2 regions of the Brasilonema angustatum genome follow, and region 1 is predicted to be linked to the other one. Evidence: predicted binding sites of a transcription regulator. Region 1 holds the regulator's gene; the other holds the start of a gene.
What was found. Region 1 encodes HrcA, which represses chaperone genes, less so after heat shock. Its sites were predicted from a motif close to TTAGCACTCNNGANTCNNGAGTGCTAA; they were not measured.
Positions count from the first base shown of each region.

Region 2: groL (chaperonin GroEL) is a predicted target of HrcA. The motif match lies at 1,553-1,579, and genes of this name have one in related genera.

Region 1 covers NZ_JCACKO010000031.1:31,384-37,485, forward strand. The annotation lists gene AC5JM2_RS07845 (DUF3352 domain-containing protein) at 111-1,796, opposite strand; gene AC5JM2_RS07850 (rhodanese-like domain-containing protein) at 2,102-2,458, shown strand; gene hrcA (heat-inducible transcriptional repressor HrcA) at 3,152-4,246, shown strand; gene AC5JM2_RS07860 (DUF2834 domain-containing protein) at 4,294-4,974, shown strand; gene AC5JM2_RS07865 (hypothetical protein) at 4,979-5,662, shown strand; gene AC5JM2_RS07870 (hypothetical protein) at 5,690-6,007, shown strand.
Region 2 covers NZ_JCACKO010000020.1:36,301-42,402, reverse strand. The annotation lists gene groL (chaperonin GroEL) at 1-1,517, opposite strand, end outside; gene AC5JM2_RS05140 (MraY family glycosyltransferase) at 1,974-3,053, shown strand; gene hpnK (hopanoid biosynthesis-associated protein HpnK) at 3,509-4,381, opposite strand; gene AC5JM2_RS05130 (ferritin-like domain-containing protein) at 4,974-5,837, opposite strand; gene hpnJ (hopanoid biosynthesis associated radical SAM protein HpnJ) at 5,979-6,102, opposite strand, start outside.

The DNA of each region.
Region 1 (6,102 bases):
ATAAAAAAGCAGGGAAAGACTAGAAATAGTACTAAGTCTTTCCCTGCACCCTCTGTACTCCATGAACCAAGAATAGCTACAGCTTGGTTTATACAGATTTCGGGATTTAGCTAACGTAAAAATTGAAAAAATACGCCACCTTTGAGCAATTCTGTGTCACTACCATAACTACTGAGGGTGAGCGATCGCAAATTTTGGAAAAATGGCTTGCCCAGCACTTCCACAAACTTCAGAATTGGTAGTTGACGCTCTAAAATATCGTGACTCTTTGTCCAGTCGATATAAACGTAGCCTTGGTTCGGTTCACCAATCGCAGCGATACTGTCTTGGAAATCACGATTTTTAACTAGGGGGTTCTCCTTAGCCGTCAAAGCTGCATTGATTGTCTCAACAGAGGATGCAAAAATCTGATAATTTCCGATGTCAGCACGTGCGGCTACAACGTTTGCTTGAATTGTGAACAATTCTCGCTCTTTTGCTTCACTAGATTTATTGATAGCAGTTTTTAGCTGTGTCCAAGCAGAGATTTTTTGGTCATTTAAGGTGAAGGAATTCAGCGAAAGCCCTTCTGATGAGGCGAGTTCATCCAAACGGGAAATTGCTGCGGGTGTCTTTTCGGATTTTTGGGCGACAAAAATCCAATCGGAATTTGTTTGCTCTGCGCGGGGTAACAATGCGATCGCGTATTCTCCTTCCACCGAGTTAAAAATATCTTCTCTCCAGTTGATAAGCGAACGTTTTTGAACATCTGCTACCGGGAGGAACTTAGAAATCACATCTTCTGTGGAAGCAGAGAGGCTAGCTGTCACTTGTTGCCAAAGTTGTGCTAAATCACTATCACCCAAACCGCTTAAATTTGATCCTGCTACTGCCAAACTTGCTGAAGCTGGGATATACTCCAACGCACCCACAGGTTCAGAGAGTTGTGCCGCTGGGGGTGAGGTTTTATCTTTAGCCAAAAAAGCAGTTTCAGCTAGCAATCCTTTGGAGTTTGATACTAAGGAAATAATTTGGTTGTCATAAGTTTGAGCATTAGGTTTGAGATTCTGCCATTTTGCTACTACGGGGAGATTCAGAAAAGCAACAGCCTGTGCTTCTTTGGACAGTTGTTTGGTTGCTTTTTGGTATTTGCCGGAACTGGTTAAATTCAGATCGGATACCTGTACATTATTAATTGCCTCTCGCAGCACTTTTGGATCATTGGCAAACAAGACAAAGCTATTACCTACAACTGCACCAGCAAGAGTATTTTGGTTTTTGACTCCTTCCTTTTCACCAGACGTTGAAGGAATCTGATTGTCAGAAATCAGTTTCACGCCCTTGTATTCTTCAGTTGCTAAATTTGCCCCAGCCAAAGCCCGCTTGGAAAACAATAACTGAACAAATTCACGGCTTTTATCGGGTTGAGTGGTTGCAAGTGCCATTAGATACCCTGGCTGTTGTCCGTTCTCAGAGTCGTGATCAATATCTAAGCTTGTGACAGCTAATGTTATTTCGTTCCCTAACCAAGGTTTAATTTCCTGTTGATAATCTATACCCGTATTCGCCAGTAATCTTGTTTTCAATTTTGACAGTTCTCCATCACGCTCAAACGCCTGCAAGCGTTCTGGATTCACGAGCATCGATACCATAACTGGTGCTTGTTTAGACACAAATATGGCAGCATCTGACTGTCCTGTAGGAGCGATACCGGTTAGGGAATTTTTGGCGGATAACCCGTTACAACCAGTCATACCAATCAATAGCAGCATCATAATACCCACTGCTACAACTCTGAAAAATGAGCGTTGTGTCATAATTTTTATACAGACCGCTAGGGGTGCAAATACAAATAATCAACTACCAAATTAAATTATCGAAGGTAGTTCTGTTACTAGAAATTAGTTTATTACTGAAACTTACGCACAAGTCTATCAGAAATCAGGTTATCTCTTAATTGTTAGATGCTCACTTTACAGCATTAAGCCGAACTTTAGAGAAATTCTGCATGAAAACCGGATTTTTCAGTCCTTTAATGAAACGGCACTCATGTACCTACCAAACCCAAAGAACGAAGATTTTTTGTCAATATAATATAGTATAGGATTTTTATTAAAACTTCATGGTAGGCAAACCTTCCGAACCATCGATTATCCAAATTAACGTTGAAGAACTGGCACAACGCTTATCTTCAGGAGAGCCAATTCAGCTTGTGGACGTGCGTGAACCACAAGAGGTGGCGATCGCTCACATCAATGGCTTTGTCAATTTACCTTTGAGTCAGTTTCCTGACTGGGCAGATCAAGTCAACACCCGCTTAGATCCCCACGCTGAAACTCTTGTGCTGTGTCATCATGGCATTCGTTCTGCTCAGATGTGTCAGTGGTTAACTGTTCAAGGCTTTTCAAATGTAAAAAATATTATGGGTGGAATTGATGCTTACTCAACTCTGGTTGACTCTTCCATTCCCCAATACTAGCTGCTGTTTTGCATTAAGCGGATATAGGACTCATATTTGATTTTTGTGAAATTAGGTACATTTGATCTTAAGCGTTCCCCATTCCCCTTCGGGGAAGACCTCCGGTCTCGCTGCGCTAACGCCAGTCCCCCAATCTCCTGCGGAGACGCTAGCCCCTAAGGGGGCGCTGCGCAAACGCGCTCCGTGACGGAGACCGCCAAGACGGGGGCTGGTCTCACCTGTTAAGCGTCCCCCCTGTCTTCACGAGTAAGTTCATAAATCAAACTGGATTTCTATATGTAGTCTGCTAAGACTGACGATTTTAATTTGCCTATGCTATCCTCTGTACAAGCTAGGATAGCTTTAAGTGTTAAGTGGTAAATATTTGTATTCTACCTATGTGCCTTTTTTGGCTGTTCAGGAAATTCGTAACTTGAAATACAGAGATTTCAATAAACTTATGCAAGTATGCATAAGTAGGGGCTAATTTACTTCAATCCAAAAGCTTTTTTCCAGCAAGTTACCTGTATTAATAGTAACTTTACTCAAGGCAGTACAGTGTCTTTACTTTTCTTTACTTCTTTTTGCTTATTGTTGTACAAGCAAAGTGCTTGTGATCTTGCTTTACTATTATTAATCCTTATTTAATTTAGAGTTATCTCTAAAAATTTTTTCAAACTTAGCTTACAATTCGGCTTCGGTAAAAAACTCCTTATGCAAGTCCAGCTTACAAATCGTCAACAGCAGATACTTGGGGCAACAATACGTCATTATATAGCCACAGCAGAACCTGTTGGTTCTAAAGCTCTTGTTGAAGAGTACAACCTTGGTGTTAGCTCAGCAACAATTCGCAATGTAATGGGTGTGTTGGAAAAAGTTGGCTTACTGTACCAACCTCACACTTCTGCAGGACGCGTCCCTTCTGACTCTGGCTACCGTATTTATGTTGACCAGTTGATAACACCTTCTGAAACTCTAGCACGAGATGTAGAACTATCACTGCAAAAACGCCTTAAATGGGAAGATTGGAGCTTGGAAGCTCTTTTGCAAGGAGCAGCTCACATTTTAGCAACTTTGAGTGGTTGCATCACCTTAATCACGATGCCGCAAACTGCGACAGCAGTGTTGAGACATTTACAACTAGTGCAAGTAGAAACGGGACGGGTGATGTTGATTGTGGTGACGGATGGATATGAGACACATTCTGCATTGATGGATTTACCGCAAGCCTCGGAAGATTCACAACCAGATGCAGAAGTCATCGACCGCGAGTTACAGATTGTCTCTAATTTTTTGAATACTCACTTACGGGGACGCAGCATAGCTGAATTAGCCAACCTGAAATGGAGTGAATTAGCCCACGAGTTCCAAATCTATGGAGAATTCTTAAAAAAATCTCTTGCAGAATTCGCCCGTCGCACTATCACACCATCTGCAACACAAATTATGGTTCGCGGTGTTGCGGAAGTTTTGCGTCAGCCAGAGTTTTCGGAATTACAGCAAGTGCAAATGCTCATCCATCTGTTGGAAGAAGAACAAGACCAACTGTGGCGGTTAATATTTGAAGAACAGCCGGAAGCGGAGGTGGTTGGTAAGCCACGAGTCATGATTCGTATTGGTGCAGAAAATCCTCTAGAACCTATACGCACTTGTTCGTTGATTTCTTCGACCTATCGCCGGGGTTCTGTATCATTAGGTAGCGTGGGAGTTCTCGGACCAACGCGTCTAGATTACGAAGGTGCGATCGCAGTAGTAACTGCTGCTTCTGATTACCTTTCAGAAGCTTTCAGTTATTTCAATCCCCAGTAGGACTTGTAGCAGGACAATCGCTGAATTAATCAAAACTAGCTTGAATAATGGTTAGAAAAATTACTTTTGGAGCGCTATGGCTGGGATTTATTGTCTATGTCTTTTTATTTGCCCCTCCCGATCAACCTGATACATTCGATTTGATTAAAGATCTTTCTACTGGTCAGTGGCAAGGAATAAACCCCCTGATTATAGCACTTTTTAACATCATGGGCATCTGGCCTATGATTTACAGCTGCTTGGTATTTATTGATGGTAGAGCACAAAATATTCCTGCTTGGCCTTTTGCTAGTGTTTCGTTTGGAGTAGGGGCTTTTGCATTACTACCTTACTTAACCTTACGGGAACCAAATCAAGAGTTTCCTGGCAGCAAAAATGCTTTTCTCAAGATATTAGATTCTCGCCTAACAGGTATTGCTCTGGCGATCGCCACAGTTATCTTAATTGCTTATGGTGTAGGACAAGGAGATTGGGGAAATTTTGTTCAGCAGTGGCAGACAAGCCGCTTTATTCATGTGATGAGTTTAGATTTTTGCCTGCTTTGCTTATTGTTTCCAGCCTTGTTGGGAGATGATATGGCGCGGCGAGATATCAAGAATCCTCAGTTGTTCTGGTTGATTGGATTAATTCCGCTGTTTGGTCCGTTGATTTATTTATGTATACGTCCACCATTGCAAGAAGCAGCTGACAACATAATACAGAGTCAGCAACAAAGCGCCATAAATTAAGATTATGAGTCGAAAAATTGCTCTTTGGTTACTGTGGGTTGGATTTATCGCCTACCTTTTGTTGTTCGCTCCTCCACTGCATTTAGAGGAAACTCTGACGTTACTCAAAAATATCTTTACTCTAAATTGGGCAGATGTAAATCCAGTTCTCCTCTGTTTGTTCTCCCTTGTTGGGATCTGCTTGTTCATTTACAGTGGTGTTCTGTTCTTTGATGGTAGGATGCAGTGGATTCCTTTCTATCCTTTTGCAATAGCGTCCATTGCTTCAGGTACGCTTGGTCTTATACCTTATTTGGCTTTGAGGGAAGACAATCAACAATTTTCTGGACACAAGGATGCTTTTTTAAAGCTGTTGGATTCTCGCTTTTTTGGTATTGCTCTGAGTTTAAGCACTGTTGGTTTGTTTGCTTATGCAATTCTTGGGGATTGGGTAGGATTTTGGCAGCAGTTTTTGGGCGATCGCTTTATCAATGGTATGAGTTTGGCATTTTGTTTATTTTGCCTACTCTTCCCAACCGTCTTAGGCGATGATATGGCGAGACGGCATTGGAATAATCCTCAAGTGTTTTGGGCAGTATCACTTGTTCCTCTGTTCGGTCCACTTGTGTATCTTTGCCTGCGTCCACCGATACCGGAAAATGTTGCGCAACAAAGACCAGCATCTTTTGGCAGCAGTAGAGTGCGATAGGCTTTGGAGTGTAGCTGATACTAGGGTATGAGCTACACTCCAAAGCCAGTAAAATATAAAGTTATGAGTGTGAGTTTAATAGAAGTAACGAAGGAAAACTGGATTCAATGTATCAGGCTTAAACTTGCACCTGAGCAAGAAGGTTTAGTAGCATCAAATGTAGACTCAATTGCAGAATCAAAATTTGAGCTTCACTATGTGCCAAGGGCAATTTACAACAACGAAAATGTTGTTGGTTTTCTCATGTACTGTCCTGAGATACTGGTGTTTAGACTAAAAACAAGCGATAGGCATGCAGGCGTCTGCGCTCCGCGCAATCGCCAAAAAATAGTTATTTTGTACTAAAACCAAGCCAGAATGCACTGGTGTAAAAAATAGAGGGTTATCTGCGGTTGAAGCAGGCACCCTCCAACGGAAGATGAGAGAAGAACCACCAACGC
Region 2 (6,102 bases), on a different contig from region 1:
TTTTGGATAGCTGAACGCACTACTTTTGCAGGATCAATAATACCAGCAGCAATTAAGTCCTCAAATTCCCCAGTAGCGGCGTTGTAACCGATGTTGAAATCAGTGTCCCGCACTCTGGCGACAATAACCGACCCTTCAACGCCAGCATTATCTGCAATTTGACGCAATGGGGCTTCGAGCGCTCGCGCCACAATATCAGCGCCAATCTGTTCTTCTAGGGAAAGAGTGTTTTTAAACTCTTGTACTTTTTTCGCCAAATGAATCAGTGTTGTTCCACCACCAGGAACAATACCTTCTTCCACAGCAGCTTTAGTAGCATTAAGAGCATCTTCAATCCGCAGTTTGCGATCTTTGAGTTCGGTTTCTGTTGCCGCACCCACTTTTATCACCGCAACTCCACCAGCTAGTTTAGCAATGCGCTCTTGCAGTTTTTCTTTATCGTAGTCTGAATCGGTTTCTTCTAGTTGTTTACGAATTTGAGCAATTCGCTTTTGCACGTCTGCTTTTGTGTTGTCACCAGCAGCAACGATGGTGGTGTTTTCTTTGTCAATCGTGATTTTCCGGGCAGTTCCCAGGGTTTCCAAAGAAGCGGTATCCAAGGTTAAGCCAATTTCTTCAGAAATCAGCTGTCCATTGGTGAGAATCGCAATATCTTGCAACAATGCTTTGCGGCGATCGCCAAATCCAGGGGCTTTGATCGCGGCAACAGCTAGCACTCCCCGCGCTTTGTTCACCACCAAAGTTGCCAAAGCTTCTCCTTCTACATCTTCACTGATAACCAGCAAAGGTTGACCATTACGGGCTACCTTTTCCAAAACTGGAATCAACTCTTGGATGTTGCTGATTTTCTTATCAGTAATCAGGATGCGGGCATTTTCAAATTCTACCGTCAACCGTTCGTTGTTGGTGATGAAGTAGGGGGAGATGTAACCCCTGTCTATTTGCATCCCTTCTACAACTTCTAAATCCGTTGTCAGGGACTTAGATTCTTCAACAGTGATCACACCATCTTTGGTAACTTTCTCCATTGCTTCAGCCAGCATTTGACCGACTTCTTCGTCGTTCCCAGCCGAGACTGTCGCAACTTGAGCGATCGCCGCACCTTCTACTGGCTTCGCCACTGCTGCAATTTCCTGCACCAACGCCTCGACGGTTTTGTCAATTCCCCGCTTCAGGGCAATAGGGTTGGTACCTGCGGCAACATTCTTCAAACCTTCTTTGATCAACGCTTGCGCCAACACAGTAGCAGTGGTGGTACCATCTCCAGCCACATCTTTAGTTTTTGACGCCACTTCCTGAACCAGTTTTGCGCCAGTGTTTTCTAAGGGGTCTTCTAGTTCAATTTCTTTGGCAACGGTGATACCATCGTTAACAATTTGGGGTGCCCCAAATTTTTTCTCCAAAAGAACATTGCGACCTTTTGGTCCTAGGGTAATTTTCACCGCATCGGCAAGAGCGTTGATGCCTCGTTCTAAGGCCCGCCGCGAATCTTCATTAAATGCAACAATTTTTGCCATGTTTTGTGTTCTCTCGTGCGCTTCCAATAGACAATTTAGCACTCACTGGCCAAGAGTGCTAATCACTTTTAGTCATCCTTCGGATATATCCTAAGCGCTATGCCTACAGCACGGCTACGTCCTAAGCATTCTGACTGGAATAAAATGCAGCAACTTTGCAGTTAGTTGCCTTGGAACAATTTAGCGCTGGATAAGTCCTTGCGGAATTAGTTGAAGTTGGGGACTAAAGACCAGTGACAATTTAAATTTCAAAAGACAAAATAAAAAATAATCTTTCTACTCTACACCCCACTCCAGCACAGACTTAAGGTGTTATGGCCTTACTCAGACACTTTATTCTCACAGAATGACTCTATATTAGAAGCAACTTCTTATGAAGTTACAGATAGTTAGGAAAAAATTCACTAACATACAGTTGATGCTTATTGATACTGACACTAATGGTTAAACCGGGAGATGAACATATACAGCTCCCTTCGTTCCCTCGGTATTGCTGACCCTAGCGGTTCCGGCTGGTTGGCGGTAGTATTTACATTTCTTTTAGCTGGTACTGTCACTTGGCGCTTGATTCCAGCAGTTCGCAAGTTTGCCCTGCGAGTAGGTTGGGCTGACCAACCGAATGCGCGACGGCTGAACCGAGAACCTTTGCCTAATGCAGGAGGTCTAGCTATTTATGCAGGAGTGATTGCTGCCGTGGTATTAGCCAGTCTCTTACGACCTATTGAACTCGAAAGAGTACTGGCTGAGGTACAGACGATTCTTCTAGGGGGATCGATACTGGTTCTTGTGGGCTTTATTGATGACCAATTTGGCTTACCCCCTCTGGTTCGATTGTTAATTCAGATACTCACAGCTCTGTTGCTGGTTGCTAATCGTATTACCATAGAATTCTCTTTTGGGACTCCCATCGACTCTACACTATCAGTAATACTAACAGTACTGTGGGTAGTTGGGATCACGAATGCCATCAACTTAATGGATGGCATGGACGGTTTGGCGGGGGGAGTAAGCTTTATCACCGCTATAAGTTTATTGGCAGTTTCTGCTCAGGTTCCCAACCGTGCGGCAGCGACGTTAGTTCTGGCGGCATTGGGAGGGGCGGCGTTGGGCTTCTTGAGCCATAACTTCCATCCTTCGCGCATTATTATGGGTGATGCTGGGGCCTACTTTTTTGGTTATGTACTAGCTGCTACTAGTATTTTAGGTAATCTCCAAGGACCGACGGCTGTCTCTCTGGTCGCACCGGTTCTGTTTTTGCTATTACCAGTACTCGATACCACTCAAGTGTTTATCCGACGCCTGATGGCGGGAAAAAATCCTCTTAGTACCCCTGGCAAAGACCACCTGCACCACCGCTTGTTAGCTTGGGGCTTGTCTCAACGCCATGCTGCGCTTACTCTTTGGTCAATTGCTTTGATTTGCAACGTGTTGGCAATGAGACTACAAAATATGACCTTGGTACAAATACTTGTTACGACCATTGGGATCATCCTCTTTTTAAGCTTCATTGTCTTGCAAAGGATACGAACAACCTAGCGCTTCCCCGCCTCAAGGACGCGGGATTTTAAGAAGATTTCGCTTGTATGGGTGTAGGCGTGTAAGGGTGTAGGAGTATAAGGGTATAAGGAAAGACATTTTCATGGCAAGGTTTGTGAGATTTTCTCATGAATGGCAAGCATGAAAATCTATTTTCATGGCAAGGTTTGTGGGCGATCGCCCATGAATGGCTGACTTGAAAACAGTATCTTGTGCATCTTGTGTAGGGGAGAAAGAGTTTCAGACGTTCTGGTGAGGTAGTGTTCAGCTAGAGTTTCACAGGCTTAGACGCCCACCAGAAGACTTCCCGATAGCCTTCTGGCAGACCGTTCCCACTAGGGTGAACCGAGTTCATGATCGCTAATTCGGTTCCCACACTCACTTAATTTGCCAATAGGACAAAGTGATATTTCTTTGAACTTGTACAGAGGAATAGGTGTAAGCTCATTGAGTCGCTACTTGCTATGAGTTCTTTGTTGATCAAAATTCGTCAATTCAAATCCCTTAGCAGCCAGCACCTCACGCACCTGCCCACTCAATAAAGCCGCGAGTTCAACTTCACCTGCCCCTGATGGGCCATTCAGCGGTTCGCCAGGTATGGCGATCGCTGGATGACAATAAATTTCCACTCTCGTTGCCTCAATTTGGGGTATGAGACCAAGCAAGTATTCCTCAGTCACAGAACCAGTTTGCAGCAACCCGTAAACGCGCTCAGCAAAACCAATACTCTTTGATTTGAGCAAGTTCTCACCGTAGCGGCGCAGTCCACCAAATACCCCCGCCCAAACCAGTTTAGTTAGTAAGTTCTGACGATCAAGCCGCAGGCTCATCCCCAGTTCTTCATGAGGAAGACGGATAACTCGAATGTCAAATTCATCGGCTAAATCAACTAGGATACGCAGTACCAACGGATGCATGTGCATATGCAAATGCCCATCTACATGGGAAAGGCGCAACCCAGAAGAGCGAAATTTTTCTAATTGAGCACGGATTTCTCGCTGCAATTCCTCGTGAGTTGACCGATTGAACTGATAGCGCAACCCGCTTCTTTCCGCACCGTATGGAAAATTACCTGCATTATCAACCAAGTGAGGAATTTGCGAGGGTGGCAGCGCAGCTCGACCACACACCAAAACCAAGTGCAAACCAACTCCTAGGCTGGGGTGAGCATGTGCAAAATCAACCGCTTCATCAAATGCCTCACCTGTAACCATTAAGCTGGTACTCGTCAGTATTCCTTCTTTGTGCGCTTTGATAATTGCTTGGTTAACGCCATGTGAAAAGCCGAAGTCATCACCATTGATAATGGCGAATTTCTGAGCCTGCATAAGTTCTGATACCAATTTGAAAAAAGAATACGACAGATGGAATGCTAAAAGCAATTACCAGTAAGTCTTTTACAATCACGCCAGTTCGCTCAAGTCGGAAGACCCCTAGTGGGAACGGCCACGCCTTACGGCTATCGGGGAGAACCTCCGGTTCCGCTAGCCCCTAAGGGGGCCGGAGCTAACGCGCTCCGCCAGATGCCTGGCTGTCGGGAAAACGCGCTTGTGCTACAACGGGGGGAACCCCCCTTCGGGAACGCCCGTCGCCTACGGAGGGAAACCCTCCTGCAGCGCTGGATTCACCGCAACGCACTGGCTCCCCTACCAAGAGCACTGGTCTCACCGCCCACACGAGTGGCTCCAAAATCTAAAATCCGTCTTGAAAAGCTTTGATGCCTGCGGCAAGCCCTTCGGGGAAGACCTTCGGTCTCGCTGCGCTAACGGGGGTTCGCAATCGACGGGAAGCGGAGCCACTCCGTTGGGCGGCTTTGCCGACTTGAAGGAAGTGGCGTCCAAGACTGCGACCCCCTCACCGCAAAGCGTCTACGGAGGAAACCTCCGCTCAAACTTTTCGCAAAATCCAAAATGGTATGATTTATTGTTCCAACAACTGAGGGGTTGAGTTGGACTGTCGCTGAGGCGTCAGTCTGATAATGCGTTGGGCTATTTTGGCAAGTGTAGGCAACAGTTGCGGCTGGAGAAGCCGTTGGTCAAAAACGCTGATCCGTTTGGCGTTTTCTTTAAGGCAAGTAGATAAAAACAGTTCCGGAGTCAAATTGTCCATGAAGTTCATAGCTCCAGTGGCAGTGAAACCTTCCTGTTTTTCTTCATCTGAACCACCAAAGGCTTTGATTTTATATTGCAGCGCTCTGTAGTAATGCCAAAGAGCATCAACCCCTCGTAACCAATTCGCCCTACGACCCTCATGAATTTGTTGGTAAGTTACCCAATTCACAAAGAACATAATATGTCGCGCTTCTTCGTTAAGAATTGGGTCGAAAATGTCGAATATTCCTTCAGGCATATAGCCAGATTGGCGGGCAATTCCAAACAATCCAAAGGCTAAGAAAGAATCGAGGCATTCCCCAAACCCAAAATCAATGAAAGCAGTTTTGATATTACTAGGGAGCGCTGGCTCTGGAGGTTGAGAAATTTGAATATCGTAATGATTGATCAAAAACTCAATCAGTCGGGAGTGGCGAGTTTCCTCCATCGCTTGAAGGGCGATCGCCTCTCGCAACAGGGGATCACTAATTGTCGCTGCAAAGGCGCTGACCATCGCCCCAGCTTCTCGCTCTGTACTGAGGGCTTCTCTCCAAAAGGGAATACCGTGTAGACGTTCTAAAGCTACGCTATCGAGAACGGGCCAAGAGAGTTTTTCTGGCTCAAACTCCAGGTGGCTGTCAATAAAGCTACGGCAGAAAAGTTCTTTGTGTTCTTCGCTTCCAAGTTTCATCATATGGCAACAATTTATTTGTTAGTTGTCATAGTTCGTCCAGGCTCGTGTACCTAAGCCAGTACGTTAGAGAGGACAATGCCGTGGTGAGGCAGTCCACTCTTGGGGATAAAAAGACAGTACGCTAACTATTCTATAACCTAACTAACCACTTACAACTGATTGCTCTTTAGCAGCAGCTTGTGTATGACGCTCTTTTAGGTAAGAGAAAAATTCGCGTCCTTCACGCAGGCGACGCACGAGCATTTGGGGATTAGTCAACATTTCG